Amycolatopsis sp. NBC_01488: one gene and its partner. The protein of the gene in region 2 interacts with the protein of the main gene of each other region in a pairwise test. Links are inferred from orthologs where the notes say so. Each region holds a gene or a part of one and is shown on either strand. Other genes may lie near its edges.

Region 1 (4,498 bases), 1.7 Mb from region 2 along the record:
GCGCCGAGGAACATGGTCCGGCGGCCGAACGCGTCGCCGAGCCGGCCGCCGGTGACCAGGACCAGGCCGAACGCCAGCGCGTAGCCGGAGACGACCCAGCGGATGCCGCCGCTGCTCGCGTGCAGGCCGGACTGCATCGACGGGAGCGCGACGTTGACGATGCTGACGTCGAGCAGCCCCATGAACCCGGCCGTCAGCGAAACGGCAAGCGCTTTCCAGCGCCGGGGATCGGGTTCGTACGACATCGAAGAGCTGACCTCACGCGTGTTCACCGGCCGGGGATACCCCACCCAGCAAACACGAAAGGCGGGATCCGCGCGCGTTGTACGCCCACGGATCCCGCCCTCGGCGACTCAGGTGGAGGCAGTGATGCCCCGGATGCCCTTCAGCTCGCCGATCAGCATCGAGCTGACCTTGACCGGGTAGTCGTAGAGCGCGAAGACCGTCTGGTTCTTGCCCACCAGCTTGAGGTGGACCGGGGTCTCCCCCTTGTGGGCGAGCAGCGTGGACCGCAGCTCGCTGACCACGGACTGGTCGATCTTCTCCGCCGCCGCGAGCAGGACCAATGGCGGCTCGTCGTCGCCGTTGCCCGTGCCGACCTCGGACAGGTCCAGTGTCGCGAGACCGCCGCCGAAGACGGACATCTTGTCTTCGCGCCAGTTGACCCGGCCCTTGACCAGCACCGCGTTGTCTTCGATCAGCTCGCTCGCGAACAGCGCGTACGACTTCGGGAAGAAGAGCACCTCGAGGGAGGCGTCCATGTCCTCGACCGTGCAGATCGCCCAGGGCTCGCCCTTCTTGTTGACCCGCCGCTCGAGCGACGTGATCAGCCCGGAGATGACGATTTCGCCTTCGCGCGGCGGATCGGCGAGGATCCCGGCGATCGGCTTCGGGGCGTGCTTGCGCAGGATCCGCTCGGCGCCGTCCAGCGGGTGGGCCGAGACGTACAGGCCGAGCATCTCGCGTTCGTAGGCGAGCAGCTGCTTGCGCGGGTACTCCTCCTCGCCGAACTTCAGGTGCGCGAGCGGCGACGAGGCCACTGTTTCATCGTCGTCCCCGCCGAAGCCGAAGAGGTCGAACTGGCCCATCGCCTCCTGGCGCTTGAGCGGGACGACGGCTTCGACCGCGTCCTCGTGGACCTGGATCATCGACAGCCGCGTGTGGCCCAGCGAGTCGAACCCGCCGGCCTTGATCAGCGACTCGATGACCCGCTTGTTGCAGGCCACGAGCTCGGACTTGTCGAGGAAGTCGATGAAGGAGGCGTACTTCCCCTTCTCCTCGCGGGTCTTGATGATCGACTCGACGACGTTCGCGCCGACGTTGCGGACGGCACCCAGCCCGAAGCGGATGTCCTCCCCGACGGCCGCGAACCGCAGGGCCGACTCGTTGACGTCCGGCGGGAGCACCTTGATGCCCAGGCGGCGGCACTCGGACAGGTAGACCGCCGACTTGTCCTTGTTGTCGCCGACCGACGTGAGCAGGGCCGCCATGTACTCGGCGGTGAAGTTCGCCTTGAGGTACGCGGTCCAGTAGGAGACCAGGCCGTACGCGGCCGCGTGGCTCTTGTTGAACGCGTAGCCGGCGAACGGGAGGATCGTGTCCCAGAGCGCCTTGACGGCCTCGGCGGAGAACCCGCCCGGGACCAGGTCACTGGCCTTCATCCCGGCCTCGAAGCCCTCGTATTCGAGGTCGAGGACTTCCTTCTTCTTCTTGCCCATCGCGCGGCGGAGCACGTCCGCGCGGCCCATCGTGTAGCCGGCCACCTTCTGGCCGATGTGCATGATCTGCTCTTGGTACACGATCAGGCCGTAGGTGTCGGCCAGGATCTCGCGCAGCGGCTCGTCGAGCTCCGGGTGGATCGGCTTGACCTTCTGCCGGTTGTTCTTCCGGTCCGCGTAGTCGTTGTGCGCGTTCATGCCCATCGGGCCGGGGCGGTACAGCGCGCCGACCGCGACGATGTCGTCGAAGACCGTGGGCTCCATCCGGCGGAGCAGGTCGCGCATCGGCCCGCCGTCCAGCTGGAACACGCCGAGCGTGTCGCCGCGGGCGAGCAGCTTGTACGTCTCCGGGTCCTCGACGCCGAGGGTGTCGAGGTCGATGTCGATTCCGCGGTTGGTCTTGATGTTGTCGATCGCGTCGCCGATGACCGTGAGGTTCCGCAGGCCCAGGAAGTCCATCTTCAGCAGGCCGATGGCCTCGCACGACGGGTAGTCCCAGCCGGTGATGATCGAGCCGTCGTCACGCTGCCAGAGCGGGATCGCGTCGGTCAGCGGGTCGCACGACATGATGACCGCGCAGGCGTGCACGCCCGCGTTGCGGATCAGGCCCTCGAGGCCGCGGGCGGTCTCGAAGATCGTCTTGCACTCTTCGTCGGTCTCGACCAGCGCGCGGACCTCGGCGGCCTCGCCGTAGCGCTCGTGCTTCGAGTCGACGATGCCCGAGAGCGGGATGTCCTTCGCCATGATCGGCGGCGGCAGCGCCTTGGAGATCTTGTCCGCGATCGCGTAGCCGGGCTGGCCGAAGTGGACCCGCGCGCTGTCCTTGATCGCGGCTTTGGTCTTGATCGTGCCGAAGGTGATGACCTGGGCGACCTTGTCCGCGCCGTACTTGTCGGTCGCGTACCGGATCATTTCGCCGCGGCGGCGGTCGTCGAAGTCGATGTCGATGTCGGGCATCGAGACGCGCTCGGGGTTGAGGAACCGCTCGAACAGCAGCTTCTGCGGGATCGGGTCCAGGTTCGTGATGCCGAGGACGTACGCGACGAGCGAGCCGGCGGCCGAACCACGGCCGGGGCCGACCCGGATGCCGACGCGGCGAGCGTAGCTGATGAGGTCGGCGACGATCAGGAAGTAGGCCGGGAAGCCCTTCCCGATGATGACGTCGAGTTCCTTGTCGATGCGCTCCTGGTAGCCGTCCGGCGCGCCCTCCGGGAATCGCCACTTCATGCCGCGCTGGACCTCTTCGCGCAGCCAGCCGCCCTGGTCGTAGCCCTCGGGCACCTCGAAGAACGGCAGCCGGTCCTTGTGCGCGTACACCTCTTCGTACGACTCGACGCGCTCGGCGATCATCAGCGTCGTGTCGGCCGCGCCCGGGACCTCCTTGTCCCAGTACTCGCGCATGTCGGCGGCGGACTTGAGGTAGTAGCCGTCGCCGTCGAACTTGAACCGGGTCGGGTCGTTGAGGGTCTTGCCCGCCTGGACGCACAGCAGCGCCGAGTGCGTGTCCGCCTGGTCCTTGGTGACGTAGTGCGAGTCGTTGGTGGCCAGCGGCTTGAGGTCGAGCAGCCGGCCGACCTCGAGCAGGCCCTCGCGGACCGACCGCTCGATCGGCAGGCCGTGGTCCATCAGCTCGAGGAAGAAGTTGTCCGCGCCGAAGATGTCCTTGTAGTCGGACGCGGCCTGGATCGCCGCCTCCTTCTGGCCCAGCCGCAGCCGGGTCTGCACCTCACCCGACGGGCAGCCGGTGGTCGCGATGATGCCGGCGTGGTTCTCGGCGATCAGCTCGCGGTCCATCCGGGGCTTGCGGTAGTAGCCCTGCATGCTGGCAAGCGAGGACAGCTTGAAGAGGTTCCGCAGGCCGGTCGCGTTCGCGGCGAGCATGGTCATGTGCGTGTACGCACCGGCGCCCGAGACGTCGCCGCCCTCGCCCAGCTCGTCGGAGCCGCGCTGGTTCGACTGGCCCCAGAAGACCGGCTTCTTGTGGAACCGCGACTCCGGCGCGACGTACGCCTCGATGCCGATGATCGGCTTGAGGCCGTGCTTCTTCGACTGCTGGTAGAACTCGTCGCCGCCGTACATGTTGCCGTGGTCGGTCATGCCGACCGCGGGCATGCCGAGGCGCGCCGCCTCCGCGAAGAGGGGACCGATCTTCGCCGCACCGTCGAGCATCGAGTACTCGGTGTGGACGTGCAGGTGGACGAAGGAATCGTTCGACACCAGCGAAAACCTCCCCTGTGTGGATGGGTCCGGCGCGCCCGGGTCCCCCAGCCTATCCCGCACTCGCCGGGCTCGATTGTGCGCCTCTGGAGCCCGCACCGGGTGGCGCGACGCGCCACCGTTTCGGGCAGTGATGATCACGGTGCGGCCGGCGGGCACGGGGCGCGGTCGGGTGGTCACCCGGCGACGCCCGACGCGTTGCGCATCGGGGCCGGCCGGGTTCGCACCCCGATCGGACGCGCACGAACGGACCGGTGAGCTGAGCCACACCGACGTCTGCTCGCGTTGACAGGCGCCGGGCGGGACACCGAGCATCCCTTCCATGAACCTGTCTGACAGCCAGACAGCCGGACAAGGTGGTCCCCGGCGGGTCAGTGCCATGGAGGCCGTGCTGGCCCACCTGCGGCAGCTGATCGAACGCGGCGACTACCCCGTCGGCGCCAAGCTGCCCTCCGAAGCGACCCTGAGCAGGGAGTTCGAGGTCAGCCGCTCGGTCATCCGGGAAGCGCTGCGCGGCCTGCAGGCGCTCGGCATGACCGAGTCCAAGACCGGCAAGGGCACCT
Region 2 (3,080 bases):
GTGGACGCCGTAGTGGCGCTGCTCCTCCGGCGACAGGGAGGCGATGATGCTCTCCTGCGCGGGCTGCGGCAGCCGGTGCATGATCTCCATGACGCGGTCCTTGCGGCGGACCGCGCCCATCCGCGTCGGCACGCCCGGCGTCGTCTGCATCTGCGGCGGCACCCCGGTGACGTCCTCGACCCCGCCCGCGTGGTGCCCGGCGTCGAACATCGCCTGCTCGGCCGCCATCTGGGCGGAGTCCTTCTCCTCGGACATCCCGATCGGACCCTGCATCTTGCCGTTGAGGAACTGCTTGACGACCGGCTCCTCGCTGGTCAGCAGCACCTCGCGCGGGCCGAACATGACCAGTTCCTTGCGGAAGAGCATGCCCAGGTTGTCCGGCACCGTGCGAGCCAGGTTGATGTTGTGCGTGACGATCAGGAACGTCGCGTCGATCTGCGCGTTGACGTCGAGGAACAGCTGCGAAATGTAGGTGGTGCGGACCGGGTCGAGGCCGGAGTCCGGCTCGTCGACCAGGATGATCTCCGGGTCCAGCACCAGGGCGCGGGCGAGGCCGGCGCGCTTGCGCATCCCGCCGGAGATCTCGCCCGGCAGCTTCTTGTCGGCGCCGTTCAGACCGGTCATGTCGAGCTTCTCGAGGACGATCCGGCGGATTTCCGTCTCGGACTTCTTCGTGTGCTCGCGCAGCGGGAAGGCGACGTTGTCGTAGAGGTTCATCGAGCCGAACAGCGCGCCGTCCTGGAACAGGACGCCGAAGAGCTTCCGGATCTCGTATAGCTTGTGCTCGGAGCAGGTGACGATGTCCACCCCGTTGATCACGCACCGGCCACGGTCGGGCTTGAGCAGCCCGATCATCGACTTGAGGAAGACCGACTTGCCGGTTCCCGACGGACCGAGCATCGCCGACACTTCGCCCGGGGGCAGCGTCAACGTGACGTCCCGCCAGATGGCCTGCTTACCGAAGGACTTGGTCAGGCCTTCGATGACCACCTCGGCACCCATCGCACCTCCAGGAGCTGTTCCGCGTCATTGCGCCCGCTGCCACACCCTTGCCACCCCACGCCGGTGGCGGGTGCGGGCCTGGCGCCCCAAGAACCCGCGTCAACCAGGTGCAACGAGCTGAGTGCGAACAGGTTACTCACCAGTTTTCTTTCCTGGCCAGCCCTGGTTCCATCGTCACCCCGCCGTGATCGGCAACTGCAGGCACGGTAGTCCATTCGGGGCAACGACGCAGATCTCCGGAGCCCCGAACCCGCGATTTAGGGACCCGGGGCTATTCGGACACAGCCCCTAGGGACTGAGCGGATCCCCGCAGGTCCGCGGCCACCGAGCACGAGGAAAGGGCGGGCACCCGAGTGGGTGCCCGCCCTTTTCGCGAGGTGGTGCGAGGCGCTCACGCGCCCGGAATCACTTGATGGAGATCTTGGCGCCCGCGGCCTCGAGCTTCTCCTTGGCGGCCTCGGCGGCCTCCTTGTCGACCTTCTCCAGGAGGGCCTTGGGAGCGGCCTCGACCAGCTCCTTGGCCTCCTTCAGGCCCAGGCCCGAGACGACCTCGCGGACGACCTTGATGACCTGGATCTTCTTGTCGCCGGCGCCCTCGAGGACGACGTCGAACTCGTCCTGCTCCTCGACGGCGGCCGGGGCGGCACCGGCGGGGCCGGCGGCGGCGACGGCGACCGGCGCGGCGGCGGTGACGTCGAAGGTCTCCTCGAACTCCTTCACGAACTCGGACAGCTCGAGGAGGGTCAGCTCCTTGAAGGCGTCGATCAGCTCGGCGGTGCTCAGCTTCGCCATGATGGCTTCCTCTCAGAAAAACGAACTAGACGTTCGGGGTGGGGGTGGTTCAGCTCTCGGCGGGTGCTTCGGCTGCTTCGGTACCGGTGGCGTTGCGCTGCTTCTCCTCCAGCGCGGCAGCCAGGCGGGCGACCTGGGACGCCGGCGCCTGGAACAGCGCGGCGGCCTGGGACAGCTTCGCCTTGAACGCGCCCGCCGCCTTGGCGAGCAGGACCTCACGGCTGTCGAGATCGGCGATCCGGTTGATCTCGTCCACGGACAGCGCTTTGCCGTCCATGTAGCCGCCCTTGATCACAAGCGCGTTGTTGTCCTTCGCGAAGTCGCGAAGCGCCTTGGCGGCGTCGACAGCCTCACCCTCGACGAAGGCGATGGCGGTCGCGCCGACGAACAGGTCCTCGAGCCCCGTGACGCCCGCATCTTCCGCGGCACGCTTGACGAGGGTGTTCTTCGCGACCCGGTACTTGGCACTGGTGCCGAGAGCGCGGCGCAGCTGGGACAGCTGGGACACGGAGAGGCCGGTGTACTGGGTAACGACGGTGGCCGAGCTGGTGCGGAAGCTCTCCGCGATCTCGGCGACGGCCGCCACCTTGTCGGGCTTCGCCATGGTCGCCTCCTCTCTTGGCTAGTGTTTCCACTGGCTGCGAAGGAGTCCCCCGAAACGACGAAACGCCCTCGCGCAAGCAGGCGCGGGGCGTCGTACGGCACACGTGGTGCCGAGCCTCGTTCCTCCTGCGCGGGCCGCCCGGCGAGTGCGGGACCTTCGTTCCCCTAGCGGGGAACACCAGCGGTCTTCGGTAGAACTTCCTCAAGAGTACCTTGTCAAGTCGGCAACCCTTCTCCACCCCCCACGTTCGCGGCGGCGTGGGGCATCATGGTCACGTGGCGGAGCAGCGCGATGACGGAAAGCCGGGCTCGGACATCGAACCGGCGGGCTCCAACCTGCCCGGTTCGCAGCCACCGATGGACCCGGCGCAGCTGGAGCAGTTCCGCCAGTTCCAGCAGTTCCAGGACTACCTGCGCTTCACGCAGTCCCAGCAGGGCAACCAGCCGGCCCCCGCTCCGGACGCCGGGATGGTCCAGGCGCCCCCTTCCCAACCGGCCACGCAACAGAGCGGCCAGCCCCCGGCGATCCCCCCGGGCTACCAGCTGGTCCCGGCCGAGCGCCGCCGGGCACCGCGCTGGCTGAGCTGGCTGGGCAAGAAGGTGATCGCGTGGGTCCTGGCGATCGTGATCCTCGGCGTGGCCGGCACGTGGCTGTACAACCACTTCTTCCCCAGCGACGCGGG

What was found. The genes of interacting proteins can lie anywhere in the genome.
Region 1: the proteins of rplL (region 2) and dnaE interact in binary tests that used the Escherichia coli proteins (3 or more experiments, as listed by UniProt). The link is inferred for Amycolatopsis sp. NBC_01488 from one-to-one orthologs.

What each region holds. Positions count from the first base shown.
Region 1 is NZ_CP109434.1:8,348-12,845, forward strand. The notes cover bases 154-4,245. They hold dnaE (DNA polymerase III subunit alpha), read right to left. Parts: upstream 3,936-4,245; coding sequence 354-3,935; downstream 154-353. Other genes in these bases: OG738_RS00025 (MFS transporter), read right to left, coding at 154-245. Also shown: more of OG738_RS00025, read right to left, coding at 1-153; OG738_RS00035 (FadR/GntR family transcriptional regulator), read left to right, coding at 4,315-4,498. UniProt on the Escherichia coli protein: DNA polymerase III is a complex, multichain enzyme responsible for most of the replicative synthesis in bacteria. This DNA polymerase also exhibits 3' to 5' exonuclease activity. The alpha chain is the DNA polymerase catalytic subunit.
Region 2 is NZ_CP109434.1:1,696,464-1,699,543, forward strand. The notes cover bases 102-2,775. They hold rplL (50S ribosomal protein L7/L12), read right to left. Parts: upstream 1,795-2,775; coding sequence 1,408-1,794; downstream 102-1,407. Other genes in these bases: OG738_RS08015 (ABC transporter ATP-binding protein), read right to left, coding at 102-1,002; rplJ (50S ribosomal protein L10), read right to left, coding at 1,844-2,398; OG738_RS08030 (hypothetical protein), read left to right, coding at 2,674-2,775. In the rest of the region: more of OG738_RS08015, read right to left, coding at 1-101; more of OG738_RS08030, read left to right, coding at 2,776-3,080. UniProt on the Escherichia coli protein: The binding site for several of the GTPase factors involved in protein synthesis (IF-2, EF-Tu, EF-G and RF3). Is thus essential for accurate translation.